2 regions of the Psychrobacillus sp. NPDC093200 genome follow, and region 1 is predicted to be linked to the other one. Evidence: a T-box and tRNA genes for the amino acid it is inferred to sense, from the RefSeq annotation. Region 1 holds a T-box; the other holds one or more tRNA genes.

Region 1 (9,359 bases):
AAGCAATCATTAAGGGGGCAGACGTGGAATCTTTCCAGTCTGCTCTTCCCGGAATGGCGATTGTTCGAATAGAACGCCGCTCTAAATATATTTACTTTCATTTAAAAAATCAAGACGGAGAATCATTTTTGCTTGTCTCCCATCTTGGCATGTCAGGTGCTTGGTTCTATGTACGAAGTCTTGATGACATCATGGAGGAAAAGTTTAAGAAGCATAGTCATGTTACGCTTCATTTTGATGAGAGTGATATGCTTGTATATGCCGATATACGTCGGTTTGGTGAACTGCGTCTGTTAGAAACTGAAGCAGATTATCCGCCGTTACTGCTAATGGCTCCTGAGCCTTTTGACGAAGGAGCGCTAGACCATTACCTAAATATGAGCCTTCTCCCACGATACGAAAATAAACCGATTAAGGAATTCATCATGGATGGCCATGTAGTCTCAGGTTGTGGCAATATATATGCAACAGAGGCGTTATTTAATCTTAGAATTCATCCTGCTCGAAAAGTAAAAAGAATTAGCAAGGAAAGAAAAATTCAATTGTTCCATGAAATTGTCGCCGTGCTATTAGACAGTATTGAAAATGGTGGAAGTACCATCTCGGATTATCGCTCTATAAATGGGGGAGCAGGAACAATGCAACATAGACTGCAAATGTATAGCAAAAAAAATTGCCCAATCTGTGGGAAACCAACCAAGCAGAAAACAATTGCCGGTCGAACATCTACCTATTGTGGTTCGTGCCAAAAGTAACGGAGGATTCATCATGATTATTGGTTTGACAGGAAGTATTGCTAGCGGTAAAAGTACTGTATCAAATATGTTAAAGGAAATGAACTATCCAATTATTGATGCTGATCTTGTAGCAAGAGTCGTAGTTGAGAAAGGGACCGAAACCTTACAAGCGATTATAAATGTGTTTGGGGAAGATATACTAACTTCAGATGGAGATCTAAATCGTCCAAAACTTGGAGAAATCATTTTTTCCTCGCCCGCTAAAAGAAAGCAGCTAAATGACATAATGCACCCAGCCATTCGAGCTGAGATGATGAGGCAAAAGGAAGAGCTATTGGAAGCGGGTTACCCAACTATTATTATGGATATTCCCTTACTATTTGAAAGTAGACTACAATCCTATGTCGATAAGATTATTGTTGTAACTGTATCAGAAGAAACGCAATTGAATAGGCTAATGGCAAGAAACAATTATTCTATGGAGGAAGCAAAGGCAAGAATCCAATCACAGCTGCCGCTCTCTATAAAGGAAAAGGGTGCAGATGCTGTTATTTATAATAATGGTACTTTAGAGTCTACTCAGGAGCAATTAGAAAAAATTTTAAAATCTTGGAAAAAATAATTATTTGAAAATAGTGAATTTTAAAATGGGCTATTTTAAGGCTACATAATTCTAAAAATGTGTTATACTAATGCATGATTATAAAACAAAAAGTATCACACGTTACGGGAGGACTTATTATATGTCAGCTTCAATTGCAATCAATGGTTTTGGACGAATCGGGAGAATGGTATTTCGCCAAGCAATCGTACAAGAGGATTTAAATGTAGTAGCTATCAATGCGAGATACCCATTAGAAACTTTAGCTCATTTAATTAGATATGATTCTACGCATGGCACTTTCACTGGAAAAATTGAAATAGGCGAAAATGCTTTAATCGTTAACGGTAAAAAAGTACAAATCGTAAATGAACGTGAGCCTGAAAAGTTACCATGGAAAGAATTGAACGTGGATATCGTTATTGAATCCACTGGAAAATTTAATGATGGTGAAAAAGCTTCTGGTCACTTGAAAGCAGGAGCGAAGAAAGTTGTAATTACAGCACCTGCCAAAAATGAAGATGCAACGATTGTTATTGGTGTAAACGAAGATAAGTTAGATGTGAAAAATCACCAAATCATTTCAAATGCAAGCTGTACAACAAACTGCTTAGCGCCAGTTGTCAAAGTATTGAATGATGCATTTGTAATTGAAAATGGTTTAATGACTACGGTTCATGCATATACAAATGACCAAAATAATTTAGACAACCCACATAAAGACTTAAGACGGGCACGCTCATGTGGACAATCGATTATTCCAACATCGACCGGTGCTGCGAAAGCACTTTCATTGGTCCTACCAGAGCTAGAAGGGAAGATTCATGGGATGGCTTTGCGTGTACCTACTCCTAATGTTTCTTTAGTTGATTTAGTTGTGGATGTTCAAAAAGAAGTGACAGCTGAAGAAGTAAATGCTGCCTTCGAAAAAGCAGCTGAAGGTTCTATGAAGGGTATTTTAGGAATAACTCATGAGCCGTTAGTTTCCATTGATTTCAATACAACTACTAATTCTAGTACGGTAGATGGTTTGACGACTATGGTAATTGGCAAAACAAAAATTAAAGTTCTAGCTTGGTACGATAATGAATGGGGCTATTCTGCAAGAGTAGTTGACCTTACTAAAAAAGTAGCAAGTGGTCTTTAATCGTCAATTTCTAGACAGCTAATTTTAGCTATTCTTTGCGTATAAATAATTTTTATCTCCTGTTAATAACATATTTCCATCCTCTTTCTAGAATTAGTAGAAAGAGGATTTTTTATATTGCATTATTAAAAAAACTGTTTTATAATGGGAATCGTGTACTTCTAGTACATGGACTACTTAAAGGGTTAGGACCTCTTTGGACTAACTTTCCCCCGTGGTAGTCAACTTTGATGTTAAAAATAAAACTAATCAAAGGGGGAAACGGACATTGGAGACAATGGGACGTCACATTATTGCAGAACTATGGGAGTGCGATTTCGACAAACTTAACGATATGCAATTTATCGAGCAAACATTTGTTGATGCTGCACTAAAATCTGGTGCAGAGGTAAGAGAAGTTGCTTTTCACAAATTTGCACCACAAGGTGTAAGTGGAGTCGTTATTATTTCCGAATCGCATTTAACGATTCACAGCTTTCCAGAGCACGGTTATGCAAGCATTGATGTGTATACTTGTGGTGATTTAGATCCATCAATCGCAGCTAACTATATCGCAGATGCTCTTAATGCTGGAACGCGCGAAACGCTGGAAATGCCACGTGGTATGGGGCCAGTTAAGACACCTCAAGAACGCATGACAGTTCAAGCGTAAATGAAACATAATGCCTAAATGAGTGAGCAGAGGAACTTATTCCTCTGCTTTTTCGATTTTATGAGAAAAAATTGTTATAATAGGAATACAAAATTATAGATAAGATTTAGGAGAGGTTCTATGAGATGCCCAGCATGTCAATTTAATGGCACTAAAGTAGTCGATTCACGACCTATAGACGATAACAAAGCGATTAGAAGAAGGAGAGAGTGCGAAGACTGTGGTTTCCGCTTCACGACTTTTGAAAAAGTAGAGGAGACTCCATTAATTGTAGTAAAGAAAGATGGCTCACGAGAAGAATTTAGTCGTGAAAAAATATTACGTGGATTAATTCGTGCATGTGAAAAGAGGCCCGTTGCACTTGACCAATTAGAGGAGATCGTGTTTTATATTGAGAAGGAGCTAAGAAGAACTGGTAACTCTGAAGTGAAATCAGAGGAGGTAGGCGAAAAAGTCATGGACAAGCTTGCTGAAATCGATGAAGTTGCCTATGTTCGCTTTGCTTCCGTTTATCGTCAATTCAAGGATATCAATGTATTCATCGATGAATTAAAGGAAATATTGAAAAAGAACCCTTCATTATAAGTTATTAATTAGAGAGTAGGTTAACAAGTGATGTTATATAAGGAGCTACATTCAACAGATACATATATGATTCGCTTGCCATATTCTTTTTCTGATTATGATCGTCAGTTATTGACGTTATTTTATCAGCCGATAGTAGGTGCTGAAAGTATTAGTCTCTACTTGACTTTATGGGCTGATGGAGAGATGAAAGATAACGAACAATGGACGCATTATCATTTATTAAACGTCTTAGGTTTGTCACTAGGTAAAATTTTTCAGGCTAGAATTGCCCTGGAAGCAATAGGCTTGCTTCGTACTTGGCAAAAGTCAACTGAGGAAGGAAGAACCTTCTATTATGAGCTCGAGGCTCCTTTAGATGCAGAGTCCTTTTTAAAGGATCCCTTATTATCTATGTTTTTACTAAATAAAATTGGGGAAAATGCATATAAACAGCTAAGAAACCGTTACATACAAAAGCCTAACTGGCATGAAGAGTTCACAGATGTTTCTAGAACGTTTGTTGATGTCTTTAAGCCATCAACAAAAACGGGTACTTCGATATCAACGCAAGAGCAATTTCAATCAAAGAAACGAAATAATTCTGTACCGTTCTATTATGAAGATTTTGACTTTGTTTTATTGCAGGAAGGGTTATCAGAACAGTTGGTGCCCAAGTCAGCAATGACATTGGAAGCAAGAGAAATAATTGCGAAATTGGCTTTTTTGTATAATTTATCACCAATAGAAATGCAAAAGGTTGTTATTTTGGCATTGGATGATGATCTCAATCTTTCTGATGCTAGATTGAAAAAAGCATGTGCCGAGTATTATAAGCTAACAGTTTCTCGAACTGCCCCAGTTCTTCAAAAAATAGAGCTATCAGAGAAACCAATACAGAATGTAGAGAAAAAGCTAACGAAAGAGGAAGAGTTGATTCAATATTTGGAAACAACTGCTCCTGCAAAGGTTTTAAAGGATATTGCTAATGGAAAAGAGCCTATACTTGCAGATGTTCAGTTAGCCAATTATTTTGTCACACATTATAAAATGCCAATTGGTGTAGTGAATGTCCTCTTACAATACGTTCTTCTGCGAACGGACATGAAACTAACAAAGAATTACGCAGAGAAGATTGCATCACACTGGATGCGTAAGGATATCAAAACGGCTAAAGAAGCTATGGAGCTCGCAAGAAATGAGCATGAGCAATATATGAAGTGGAAAAATGAAGGCTCTAAACAGAAATCCTATTCGAAAAAACCTACTAGGGAAGAAAAGGTGCCAGATTGGTTTTATAAAAAAGATGACGAGCTGAAACAGTCAGGAAAAGAAACAAATGGAATTCAGGATATTGATGCAGAGAGACAAAAATTACTAGAAGAACTAGGTATGAAGAAAAGGTAGGTGAATAAAATGGAGCGAATCAATGAAACACTCAAAAGAGTGATTACTCCCGAATTTACTTCTCGATTGGACGAATTACAGCAAGAAGTATTGGAGGATCCGGGTATACAAGGATTTATAGAAGAAAACTCCGAAGATATCTCGAAACAGGTAATAAGTCGAAGCTTGAGTAAGCTATATGAATATAAATCTCAGTCTCATGATTGTAATGAATGTCCCTCGCTAGAGCAGTGTGCGAACTTTATGAAGGGCTATGAGCCGAAGCTAGTGTTAGATCGAAACCTAATAGATGTAGAATATGTAAGGTGTAAACGAGGAGTAATAGAGGATGAACGTAAAAAAGTAACCTCTATGATAGACAGCATTCATATGCCTAAAGAAGTGATGGAGGCGAGTCTCTCAAGTTTAGATTTACAGGATGACAGTAGGGTAGTTGCGGTAAGGGCTGCTAAAGACTTCTTGAACGAATGGGAAAGAACAAATGTCTTGCCAGCTAAAGGACTCTATATTTACGGTAAGTTTGGTGTTGGTAAATCCTATCTATTAGGCGCATTAGCCAACGAGCTAGCCGCTAGACATATTCATTCTGTCGTTGTATATGTGCCGGAATTTCTGCGAGAAATGAAACAAGCGATACAAGATCAGTCTCTACCTGAAAAAGTAGAGTTTGTGAAAAAGGCCCCAGTGCTAATGCTTGACGATATTGGAGCGGAAACCATGTCTAGCTGGACAAGAGATGAGATTATAGGAACAATTCTCCATTATAGAATGTCAGAGCAACTCCCGACGTTTATGTCCTCGAACTTTAACTACGATGAATTACAACATCATCTTTCCTACACGCAACGTGGAGAAAAAGAGGTAGTAAAGGCAGGGCGTATTATGGAGCGGATTAAAGCACTCACTAATCCAGTTGCTCTACGAGGGAAAAACTGGAGAGAGCTTAAATAACTACTTGCAAATGATAAAGTCGTGGCGTATAATCATTTTCATAAGAATAAGAATAATGCGTTGAAGAGGACAATAATCAGTTTGTACGACTTATAGAGAGAGAAGCCTTGGCTGGAAGCTTCTTAAGTATCGACAATCGATTTACCACCTCCGAGCAGTAGCTGTGAAATTGAAGTAGCAGTTGCCGGTCACCGGCCCGTTAGCCGATGCAGAGCTTCATCTATACTCGTATAGATAGAAGAAGGGTGGAACCACGATTTAAACCTCGTCCCTTTACCGGGATGGGGTTTTTTATTTTGTCTAAAATAAATAATCGTATTACCTGAACAGGCTTAGCTGTTCAAGGAAAGAACAGTTTTGAAGCCAGCATTTAATCTAAAACAATTAAGGAGTGTTCAAAATGGCAGATGTTATTAAGTTACAATTCCCAGATGGAGCAGTAAAAGAGTTTCCTTCATCTACAACTACAGAAGAAATAGCTCAATCTATTAGCCCTGGGCTGCGTAAAAAAGCTTTAGCAGGTAAATTAAGTGGTAAGCTGATTGATCTAAAAACACCTATTACAGAGGATGGGGAGATTGCAATCATCACTCCGGAATCAGATGAGGCATTAGAAATTCTTCGTCACAGTTCTGCGCATTTATTGGCACAAGCAGTTAAACGTCTTTTCAAGGATGTTAAATTAGGTATTGGTCCAGTTATTGAAAGTGGATTCTACTATGATATAGATTCTCCAGAGCCAATAACAGCAGATGACCTACCATTGATCGAAAAAGAAATGAAAAAAATCATTAATGAAAATATCGAAATTATTCGTCACGATGTTTCTCGTGAAGCAGCTTTTGACAAATTTAAAGATGACGAGTATAAAGTAGAGCTTTTAGAAGCAATTCCTGCTGGTGAACAGGTTTCTATTTATGAGCAAGGTGAATTCTTTGACCTTTGTCGCGGAGTCCATGTACCATCTACAGGCAAGTTAAAGGAATTCAAGCTATTAAGCATAGCAGGTGCTTATTGGAGAGGTAACAGTGACAACAAAATGCTTCAACGTATTTACGGAACTGCCTTCTTCAAAAAAGAAGACCTTCAAGCGCATTTGAAAATGTTGGAAGAAGCAAAAGAGCGTGATCACCGTAAAATTGGTAAAGAACTCGAACTTTTCACTAACTCATTGAAGGTAGGACAAGGTTTACCTCTTTGGTTACCGAATGGAGCAACTATTCGTCGTGTAATCGAACGTTATATCGTGGATAAAGAGTTGAAGCTCGGCTATAAACATGTATACACACCTGTGCTGGGTTCTAAAGATCTTTATGAAACTTCTGGCCATTGGGAGCACTATCAAGATTCTATGTTCCCACCAATGGAAATGGATAACGAAACATTAGTATTGCGTCCGATGAACTGTCCGCATCATATGATGATTTTCAAAAATGGCATGCATTCATACCGTAACCTCCCATTACGCATTGCTGAGCTCGGTACTATGCATCGATACGAAATGTCGGGAGCTGTATCGGGGCTTCAACGTGTTCGCGGGATGACTTTAAATGATGCTCACCTATTTGTACGTCCAGATCAAATCAAAACTGAATTCCAAAAGGTTGTAGAACTAATCATCTCTGTTTACAAAGACTTTGACTTAAATGATTATTCTTTCCGTTTATCTTACAGAGATCCAAACAACAAAGAAAAATACTTTGATGATGATGAAATGTGGGAAAAAGCTCAAAGCATGCTAAAAGAAGCAATGGATGAGTTAGGTTTAGATTATATCGAAGCTGAAGACGAGGCAGCATTCTATGGCCCTAAATTAGATGTACAAGTAAAAACTGCAATTGGTAAGGAAGAGACTTTGTCTACAGTTCAATTAGACTTCTTGTTACCTGAGCGTTTTGATTTAACATATGTAGGAGAAGACGGCAAACCTCATCGTCCGGTTGTTATTCACCGTGGAGTCGTTTCAACTATGGAACGTTTTGTGGCATTCCTGATAGAAGAATACAAAGGTGCTTTCCCAACTTGGTTGGCTCCAGTGCAAGTTGAGCTTATTCCAGTTTCCAATGAAGTGCATTTCGATTATGCGAAGCAAATTGAAGAGCAATTGGTTGCTGCTGGATTCCGTGTAGAAATGGACGACCGTGAAGAGAAGCTTGGTTACAAGATTCGTGAAGCGCAAATGCAAAAAATCCCGTACATGCTTGTTTTAGGGGATAAAGAGTTAGAGGCTGGTAACGTTAACGTACGTAAATACGGAGAACAAAATTCTGAAAGCATACCTTTCGATGAGTTCTTAACTAGAATCCAAGAAGAAGTAAAACACTAATTAATAATTATTGAATAATCTTGTTGACAACTGTTGTTACAGGTGGTATAGTTATTAAGGTTATTGAATACAAGTTTGTGGTATAAGAAGAGGCTGCCCGCTTCTCACCTGTTCGACACGTTAGGTTGTTGACTGGTAAGCACACGATCGACTGTAATATGTAGTTGCTACATATTTCTCATATCGGCGGGCAGACATAACAAATGTCTGCTCGCTTTTTTATTGGATCGAAAACGGCGTAACTGATTCGTTTCTACGGAATTTATGCCCAAACCATGTATTCGCGACACTATCTGGAGGTGGATCATTATTAGCAAAGACATGTATGTGAACGATGGCATTCGAGCACGCGAACTACGCGTTATTGATCAAAATGGTGATCAATTAGGTTTAAAAACACGTAACGAAGCACTTGAAATAGCAGGTCGTGTAAATTTGGATCTTGTCCTTGTGGCTCCTCAAGCCAAGCCACCAGTCGCTCGTATCATGGACTATGGTAAATTCAAATTTGAGCAGCAAAAGAAAGATCGTGAAGTTCGTAAAAATCAAAAGATCATCGTAATGAAAGAGGTTCGCTTGAGCCCAACAATCGATGAACACGATTTCCAAACGAAATTGAAAAATGCGATCAAGTTCCTTGAAAAAGGAGACAAAGTGAAAGCATCTATTCGCTTTAAAGGTCGTGCCATTACTCATAAAGAGATCGGACAACGAGTTTTAGATAGATTTGCAGAAGCTTGTGCGGAAGTATCCACTATCGAGTCAAAACCGAAAATGGATGGACGCAGCATGTTCTTAGTGCTTGCACCTAAGAACGAAAAACAGTAATAGAGTACAATTGTTTAGGAGGAATTCGACATGCCGAAAATGAAAACTCACCGTGGAGCTGCAAAGCGTTTCAAAAAAACGGGTACAGGTAAATTAAAACATGACCGTGCTTTTGGAAGCCACTTATTCGCTAACAAATCTACTAA
Region 2 (9,359 bases), on a different contig from region 1:
AAAATCTATATATCTTTTGCATATACATAATGCGTGGTTGAACCAAATAGAAAATTTTAGAACACATAATTAAAGGCAAGAATGCGTTGATTTAACAGCATTCTTGCCTTTTCAAGTTCTATAGTTTTGTTTTTGGAAAGGCTAATTGAAGAGCCTTCCTATTTACATTAAGCTAACAGCTTCACGATTTCACGGTTAAATGCCGGAATATCGTCAGGCGTACGACTTGTTACTAGCTGATTTTGACAAACGAATACTTCTTCGTCATGGAACTTAACGCCAGCATTCTCTAGATCCACTTGAATGGATTTATAACCAGTTGCATCGCGACCATTTAATGTTTTCGCAGTAATTAAAAGTTGTGGTCCGTGACAGATTGCAAATACTGGTTTCTTAGCATCCATAAAGTATTTTGCAAATTGTACGAAGCGATCATCCGCACGTAAAATATCTGGAGAAAAACCGCCAGGAATGAACAATGCATCGAATTCCTCTGGTTTTACATCATCAATCCCATAGTCAATCGTTACATTTACTTCTCCGTTTTTACCTGTTACTTGTTTTCCAGCCTCTTCTTCAATTGCAAACACCTCGTGCCCAGCTTCGTTTAGTGCTTGTGCTGGTTTGGCGTATTCTGAGTCCTCAAACATATTTGTGATTAATGTTGCTACTTTAGCCATTTCCTCACTCCTCAATTGTTTGTTCTCTCTTATAATTCCACACTTTAAGGTGCATTAAACATTTTTGATAAAAATAATAGTTGAGGATAGACTAATCGTCTAATTCCTTTTAGAATTCTCCCTACCTTTGTTGGGTAACCTATCTGAAAGGAATTGAGAACATCAGAAAACAACTGCTATGTACTATGACTCTTTACATACAAAAAAATCCTCGACCATTAGGAACTAACAGTCGAGGATGCAAAATATTTATATTGAATGATTTCTATTTATTCTACTAGGCCCATTTCAGCTTTTACAACTTCTACGATACGGCTCACATAGTTTTCACAGTCTTCCTCGGAGGAAGCTTCTACCATTACACGCACTAATGGCTCTGTTCCAGATGGACGCACTAATACACGGCCGTTTCCAGCCATTTCAGTCTCTACTTCGTTAATAATTGCTGCTACTTTTTCATTTTCTGTTACAGCATGCTTATCTGTTACACGAACATTAACTAGTTTTTGTGGGTATATCTTCATCTCAGCTGCAAGCTCTGAAAGTTTTTTACCAGTTACCTTCATGATGTTCACTAACTGCAAACCAGTCAGCAATCCATCGCCTGTTGTATTGTAATCTAGGAAAATAATATGTCCTGATTGTTCTCCACCCAAGTTATATCCATTTTTCTTCATTTCTTCTACAACATAGCGATCTCCTACAGCAGTTTTAACGCTAGTCATTTCATTTGCCTCTAGCGCCTTGTAGAAGCCCATATTACTCATAACAGTAGAAACTACCGTCTGGTTATTTAAACGTCCTTGGGAATTTAAATACTTGGCACAGATGTACATAATTTGGTCGCCATCAACTATGTTACCTTTTTCGTCCACTGCAATAAGTCTGTCTCCATCACCATCAAATGCTAAACCAACAGCTGCTCCCTTTTCCAAAACAAATTTCGCTAGGCCGTCTGGATGAGTAGAGCCTACTCCATCATTAATATTTAAGCCATTAGGAGAAACGCCCATCGTTGATAGGTCAGCATCTAAATCAGCAAATACATGAGTCCCTAAAGAGGATGTAGCCCCATTCGCACAATCTAAAGCAACATGGATACCGACGAAATCTTCATCGATCGTTTGCTTCAAGTATTGAATGTATTTTTGTCCGCCTTCGAAGTAATCGGAAACCGATCCAACTCCCCCACCAGTAGGTCTAGGAAGTTCGTCCTTCTCTGCATCAAGCAGTTGCTCAATCTCTTCTTCTTGTTCATCGGAAAGTTTAAAGCCGTCTGAACCAAAGAATTTGATGCCGTTATCTTCCACAGGGTTGTGGGAAGCAGAAATCATGACACCTGCATCTGCACTCATTACTCTAGTCAAATAAGCTACACCTGGTGTACTAATTACACCTAAGCGCATTACTTCTACCCCAACCGATAAAAGACCTGCAACAAGGGCGCCTTCTAGCATATGACCAGAAATACGTGTGTCTCTTCCGATCAATACCTTTGCTCGTTCCTTTGACTCTTTTGTTAATATATAACCGCCAAAACGACCTAATTTAAATGCAAGTTCTGGTGTTAGTTCAGAGTTTGCTACACCTCTTACGCCATCTGTCCCAAAATATTTTCCCATTTTGATCTACTCTCCTTAATTACCTGTTATCCTGCTTTTATGCTTCTATTATCGTTAGTTTTGCTTCGGATTCAGATGTTTGCCATTCTATATTCGAAGGGCCATCAATTTGAATAGGGAGAATCGCTTCTCCAACTTCTGAATTTTGTGCATCAACATATATGGATATATCCCCTGATTGCACTTTCTCTAATGCTTCAGCTGTTCCCTTTCCCACTAAAACGACAACCCCATCTGCAGGAACATTAAACTTACTCTCTAATTCCTCAGGTAAACCCTTTATAGCGATTTTCATACCTGGAAAGGATTTTTCTATTATTTCACTGGATGCAGATGTATCCTCTTCTTTCACCGTTTCTTCTGCCTCAGTTGTAGAAGGGGCTTCGGTGACATCAACCTTTACTTCAATTTTTTCTTGAGATATCCTTGTGATTCCTTCAGGTTGAGTCAGCTTCACATCAAATGTACCGGCTTTCTCAATTTTACTCACATCTACATCGACATTCAACCTATCAATTTTATCCACCGTTGCTCGTGGGCCATATATCCGAACGGTTTCTGTGTCTTTAGATATATTATTGATTGTTAACCCAGCCTTAGGCGTTCCTTTTCTCACAATCGAAATTGGTACTTCTTTACTGTATTCTTCCACAGTCAATTTAACTTGCACGGTCCTTGGTTCAACAGATACATCTAATTTGTTCAGGTCTAAGTCCAGGACTCTGACACTTGCTTGCTGTTCAAAGGACTTATTGATGCCTTTTTCACTTGAGATAGTTGCTTTTACATAACCTATGCTTTGAATGATACTTTTTGCACCTGTAATCGTAACTGTTTTTGGTTCCACACTAGAAGATTTTAATACATAGTTCTCTGCTAATAAGTTTTCGTTCATATCTAGGTCGACTTTAAACTCTTGTGTGATACGCTCCTCTATTACAACATTTACATAAACAGGATCAGTACGAACCTTTAACTTTTCGGAGAAATTCTCATTCGAAATGGCAACTCTATGTTCTCCAATTGGAAGTTCTCTTAAATCTACAAATAGTTTATAATCCTTCATGATTTTTGCTGATGTTACGAGCTGAGTAGGGCCTTCTATATTGACGTCTACCGTATCAGGTACTCCAGTCACAACTAAATTTTCATCATCATAATAAATCTCTACCGGTACTTCTCTTATCATATCTATCGTTTTGCTGCTTGAGTTCTGATTGTCAGATTCAATGTCAGATTTCACGGATACAAACAGCAGTATGGCAAAGGTAAGTGTGATAATTCGCAAAAGCCATGGATTATTCATCATTCTATCCATTTTGTTTCCCCCTCCATAGCCACTTAGAAGGTGTTGCTTGCTCCTCTGATGGACCAAACCAAAGTCTTGTTAAATGATTTTTAAATTCATCTATAGAAAGATTTCGATGTAGGTCTCCATTAGATGTAAGACTAACTGCACCTGTTTCCTCCGATACCACAATTGTTATCGCATCTGTGACTTCACTGAGTCCTATTGCAGCTCGGTGCCTTGTTCCAAGTTCTTTAGAGATAAAAGGACTTTCAGAAAGCGGCAAATAACAACCAGCAGAGGCTATCTTATTCTTTTGAACAATAACAGCGCCATCATGTAGTGGTGTATTTGGAATAAAGATGTTAATCATCAACTCAGAAGTTAAGTGGGAATTTAGAGTTATTCCTGTCTCTATATATTCCGTTAATCCAGTCTCTCTTTCTATAGAAATCAAGGCTCCTATACGTCTTTTCGCCATATAGCTAACCGACTTGGTCATTGCTTCTATTAAACGAGTTTGCTCTTCTTCTTCATGCAGTGAGCTTCTAGAGAACAATTTACCTCTACCTATTTGTTCTAACGCTCTTCTAATTTCAGGTTGGAATATTATAATGATAGCTAAGAAACCAAATTCAATTACTTGGTTTAACATCCAGCCTAGAGTATCCAGGCCTAGAAAGTCTGTTACTACCTTTGCAATGACTATTACAAAAATACCTTTTAACAATTGAACTGCTTTTGTTCCTTTAATAAGAGTTATTAATTTATATATAACAAACCATACGAATAAAACGTCTAAAATATTGACGATTACATTCACTGGCATCAAGTCCGTAAATTGTTCCATAAACGACATTGGGCATCCCCCACTTTTCCTCGCGAATCCATATAAAGTAAGTATAACATACATGTAGTATAGATTTCTCTTTCTAACTCTAACGAAAAAAGTCTATCCAAAGTTTCCTGGATAGACTTTTTATTCGTTTGTCTTTTCATTTTTAAAGAATGAAGCTATACCTTTAGCACTATCTTTTATGGTATACCATAGCCAATCGAATACTTGATTTATTTCCTCCGTTTTACCTGTAACATTTGCGGTAGAAGCCATATATTTAGAGCCATCAATAATGGAACCATTAATAACTGTTAGATTACCATCCAGTTCACCATCTACTCTAACATCCCCATTTTTAACTACCAAGTCGCCTTTAACGACTTGTCCTTCAGGGATTATAACCGTTTCTCCCTCGACGATTACATGCTCTTGCTTAGTAAACGAAAATTGCTGATCGTTATTATAATTTGAGAAAAGTGCACTACTCATTAACAAAAGAAACATTGCAGCTGCAGTCATAACCGGATGTTGTCTGAACCATCTGCTTACTCCAGTATGTGATTTCTCTTTTGGAAGTCTAGACATAACGGAAAGAGTAAAATCATTTGGTGCCTCTACATGAGCAGCACCCTTCACAAAAGCCACCACATCGCTCAGCTCGTGCATATGATTACGACATTCCGGGCATGATTGCAAGTGTGATTTGAGCTCCAGCTCGTGTTCACGACTAATTTCACCATCTAGATATTCATGCATATAGTGAACAATTCGTTCTGGACACGCACTCATCATGATTCCTCCTATTACAGATTAGGTTGTTTACTTAATTGTTTTCGAAGTGCTTCCCGACCTCTATGAATTCTTGTTTTCACTGTACCCAATGGGAGGTCTAAAATTTCACTAATTTCCTGTAAAGATAATTCCTCCATATATTTAAGTACAATTGCGGATCGATACTTATCAGGAAGCCTGCTAATCTCATATTGAATTCTTTCTTGTAGCTCTAGCTTCATCAGTTCTTCTTCAGGAAGTTCCTCAGACGCTGCAATTTGGGAATACATATCTAGACCTTCCGTACCCTTTACTTCTGCATCTAAATAATAATCAGGCTTTTTTTTACGTATACGGTCGATACATAAGTTTGTTGCTATACGATAAAGCCATGTTGAAAATTTTCTTTTTTGATCAAACGTGTGAATATTAATATAGGCTCGCACAAATGCTTCCTGTGCAATGTCCTCAGCCTCGTGACGATTGCCAAGCATTCGATAGCAAACTTGGAAAAGCCTATTTTGGTAAAGGTCGACAATCTCCGCGAATGCGTCTTTATCTCCTTTTAACACTTGTTTTATTCTCTTGTTAACTAACGCATCCATCGTGTGATTTTCCCCTCCGCTCTATGCGGCTGTCTCTACCTATACGTTTAAGGATTCAACAGGTTTCATTTTTTTATGTTATTTTTAATTTTATCAAACATTTCCAGCTTTGTGTTGATTTTAAAAAAAGAAAAAGCAGACCATTTGCCTGCTTTTCAAAAAAATACTTAAAACAATTATATTAAACTTTCTCCAAATAATGAGCCCATAAGTGCGACTGCCGCATCAGCTGTTCTATTTTTTTCATCCAGGATAGGGTTTACTTCCACAAACTCCGCTGAAGTAATTAAATGGGAAGAATACAGCATTTCCATAGCTAAATGACTTTCACGATAGCTTATTCCACCTGGTACTGGTGTCCCAACTCCAGGAGTATAAAGTGGATCTAGTCCATCTAAATCTAATGATAAATGAACTCCGTCTACTTTACGTTCTAGGAAATAAGCCATTGTTTGATTCATAACCTCTGTCATCCCGAGTTTATCTATTTCATGCATGGAGAAAACTTTAATACCTTTTTCTTTAATCAGTTCTCTTTCCCCTGGGTCAACTGAACGTGCTCCGATGATTACAATGTTCTCCGGTTTAATCTTTGGCGCAAAGTCACGGATATTCACTAAATCATCATGACCTAGGCCGATACTTACTGCTAGCGGCATTCCGTGAATATTACCTGATGGAGATGTTTCAGCTGTGTTTAAGTCAGCATGAGCATCATACCAAATAACACCTAGATTTTCATATTGATCCGAGAGCCCTGCTAATGTACCAATTGCAATGCTATGATCTCCTCCAAGGACAAGTGGAAATTCTCCTTCTGTCACAACGGAATGGACTTTGTTAGCTAAAGCTGTATTTGCTTCTATCACTTGTTCTAAATTTCGAAGAGTTGTATTAGGTGACTTTTCTTCTCTAGTTTGACTGATTAAAATGTCTCCTTCATCTTTCACCGTATGCCCAAGAGCTTTTAAACGCTCAACGACACCAGCATATCGTATGGCACTAGGTCCCATGTCGACTCCTCTTCTATTTTGCCCAAGATCCATAGGAACACCGATAATTGATACATTTAATTTATTCATTATTTTATACCCCCTTCAGTTCATACATCCATTGTAAATCCTAAGGGTCAGTTGGCTCAACCGAGCAATTTTATGTATATTTATTCAATAAAAACTTTAGTTGTTTTTTAACCTCTGCCCACTCATAATCCACTATGGAGTATACCACTGCATTTCTAACTGTTCCATCAGACCTGATGCGTTCATTTCTTAACACACCTTCTCTGATACCCCCAATCCTTTCAATTGCTTGTTGAGATGGCAAATTTAGCTCATCAGTTTTAAACTGTACGCGGATCATACCAAGATCTTCAAAGCAATAATTGAGCAGCAAAAGTTTACATGTCGTGTTCACATGTGTACGTTGATATTGTTTTCCATAGAAAGTAGAACCGATTTCACAAGCATGATTAACTCGATCTATGTTATAAATGCGAGTAGTACCCATTATTTTTTTGGTAGTAGTGTGTTCTACTACATAAGCAATAGCATTTTTTTGGTCATTCATCTGCTCAATACCAGCTTGTAGCCATTGCCTTAACTGCTGCTCATCCTCTATCTTATTTAGCATATATTTAAATACGCTAGGCTCGTATAGCTCCCATAGCATAGATATATCCGATTCGGTTAATAACCTTAACGTAACGTCTTTATGAGTTAATTTTTCCACCGATTACACACCCTTTGTTCTTTTTTCTAATCATAACGCTTTTAGAGTATGATGAATATATTTTTTGAATCAAAAAAACTCCTCCCATATTAAATGGAAAGAGTTTTATAGATGGAGCCTAGCGGGATCGAACCGCTGACCTCCTGCGTGCAAGGCAGGCGCTCTCCCAGCTGAGCTAAGGCCCCACAATTTATGCTGAGCTAAGGCCCCACAATTTATGCTGAGTTGTAATGGCTGGGGTACCTGGATTCGAACCAGGGCATGACGGAATCAAAATCCGTTGCCTTACCGCTTGGCTATACCCCAATAACTGGTGGAGGGGGACGGATTCGAACCGCCGAACCCTAAGGAGCGGATTTACAGTCCGCCGCGTTTAGCCACTTCGCTACCCCTCCAGGCTAATCATAAAACATAAATGGTGGAGGATGACGGGCTCGAACCGCCGACCCTCTGCTTGTAAGGCAGATGCTCTCCCAGCTGAGCTAATCCTCCGTTGCTGTGTCCTAACTAAAAACCGGACAATAGATATTTTAGCATAAAACTTTCTTCAAAACAAGCACTTTTTTATGTATGTTTTCCCTGCTTTTAGTAATGAGAAAAGCTTCCAACCGGATTTGAACCGGTGACCTCTTCCTTACCATGGAAGCACTCTACCTACTGAGCTATGGAAGCATAAAAATGGCTCCGAAGGTAGGACTCGAACCTACGACCGATCGGTTAACAGCCGATTGCTCTACCACTGAGCTACTTCGGAACGTTCTTATCATTTAAAGTACAAATATAATTATAACAAGTATACTTTAAATTTCAAGCTTAATTTAGATATTTTCCCAATGAAATATTTAAAATGTAATATTATAGAATTTAAGGAGTTAAAGTAAAATATTTAGTTTAAATATGTGTCCTTTTTCTATATTTGGAATTATTCATTGGAATTGCTTCACCATGTTATATTGGCCTTTAAATATTTAATTATACATGGAAAGTTAGTTTAATTGATCCTTCTGAAATGGATAGTGTGTTTCCTGATGGCTTCAGACTGGTCTTTTGCTATAAGATAACCGAGGATTTTTTTGAGAGGGATTGTCATGACTTACGTCACGACAATCCCTCTCTTTTTCGGTCATCCTATTGCATCGACAGTCCTGCGCCAACCTACAACACTCGAAACGTTTTTAATGCAGCTTTTATAATAAGGGAATTGTTGTCCTTCCTACGAGTAGAGCGGCTCCCGAATATACAATTTCGGGAGCCATCCTATTTCTTTATTAATGGAGAACTTTTTATCTTTTTATTAACAAGTTTATGTTAAAGAGAAAGGTTGATTTAAAATTCACAAAAAGCGAGCGAGGAAGTGTATCTTCAAGCTCATGCATTTACTGTCCATTTTACTAAAGTGATTATAAGTTAAAATAGGAAATAATGACTTCACCAAATGGTTGAAATCAAGTGAATTATTACTCTTGGTATAAACATTATGATGTTCCAGACCACTTCAAATATTATAGAACCACCAATCTCACCTAAAATTTCTTTAAAAAACCCATCCTGCTTTTCTTTTTTTCTTTGCCATCCAACATCTCCGAATCCTCTAATTTATACCTTCGGTAACGAAACTGCCGCGTTAGTGTAACGTGAACACCTTCATAATTTTTTCTATTTTAACAAAAATATTCAGTATTGATTAAATTAATTTTAATACTTCATCAGAGCCATTAACAATAAATAGAACATCTTCATATATAAGAAACACTTAACATTATTAATGAATAGCATCTTTTGATTTAGATGCTTTTGAGCTGCGAAACCAGATGGACGGCAGAT

What was found. A T-box is a leader RNA that pairs with one kind of tRNA and senses whether it is charged. The one in region 1 lies ahead of thrS (threonine--tRNA ligase), so its partner is inferred to be a tRNA-Thr.
Region 2: it encodes a tRNA-Thr, which carries the amino acid that the T-box ahead of thrS (threonine--tRNA ligase) is inferred to sense. The anticodon was not compared.

Annotation. Positions count from the first base shown of each region.
Region 1 covers NZ_JBNNVC010000002.1:179,738-189,096, forward strand. The annotation lists gene mutM (bifunctional DNA-formamidopyrimidine glycosylase/DNA-(apurinic or apyrimidinic site) lyase) at 1-755, shown strand, start outside; gene coaE (dephospho-CoA kinase) at 769-1,359, shown strand; gene ACQKNZ_RS08505 (glyceraldehyde-3-phosphate dehydrogenase) at 1,481-2,485, shown strand; gene speD (adenosylmethionine decarboxylase) at 2,754-3,137, shown strand; gene nrdR (transcriptional regulator NrdR) at 3,258-3,722, shown strand; gene ACQKNZ_RS08520 (replication initiation and membrane attachment family protein) at 3,753-5,108, shown strand; gene dnaI (primosomal protein DnaI) at 5,118-6,059, shown strand; T-box leader at 6,111-6,335, shown strand; gene thrS (threonine--tRNA ligase) at 6,460-8,385, shown strand; gene infC (translation initiation factor IF-3) at 8,692-9,213, shown strand; gene rpmI (50S ribosomal protein L35) at 9,244-9,359, shown strand, end outside.
Region 2 covers NZ_JBNNVC010000011.1:117-9,475, reverse strand. The annotation lists gene ACQKNZ_RS20055 (type 1 glutamine amidotransferase domain-containing protein) at 168-680, opposite strand; gene glmM (phosphoglucosamine mutase) at 950-2,302, opposite strand; gene ACQKNZ_RS20045 (CdaR family protein) at 2,340-3,620, opposite strand; gene cdaA (diadenylate cyclase CdaA) at 3,613-4,449, opposite strand; gene ACQKNZ_RS20035 (anti-sigma factor family protein) at 4,570-5,217, opposite strand; gene sigW (RNA polymerase sigma factor SigW) at 5,232-5,804, opposite strand; gene rocF (arginase) at 5,981-6,886, opposite strand; gene ACQKNZ_RS20020 (GNAT family N-acetyltransferase) at 6,957-7,535, opposite strand; tRNA gene ACQKNZ_RS20015 (tRNA-Ala) at 7,648-7,720, opposite strand; tRNA gene ACQKNZ_RS20010 (tRNA-Gln) at 7,767-7,841, opposite strand; tRNA gene ACQKNZ_RS20005 (tRNA-Tyr) at 7,847-7,930, opposite strand; tRNA gene ACQKNZ_RS20000 (tRNA-Val) at 7,952-8,027, opposite strand; tRNA gene ACQKNZ_RS19995 (tRNA-Thr) at 8,135-8,207, opposite strand; tRNA gene ACQKNZ_RS19990 (tRNA-Asn) at 8,215-8,289, opposite strand; partial or broken gene ACQKNZ_RS19985 (hypothetical protein) at 9,231-9,359, opposite strand, start outside.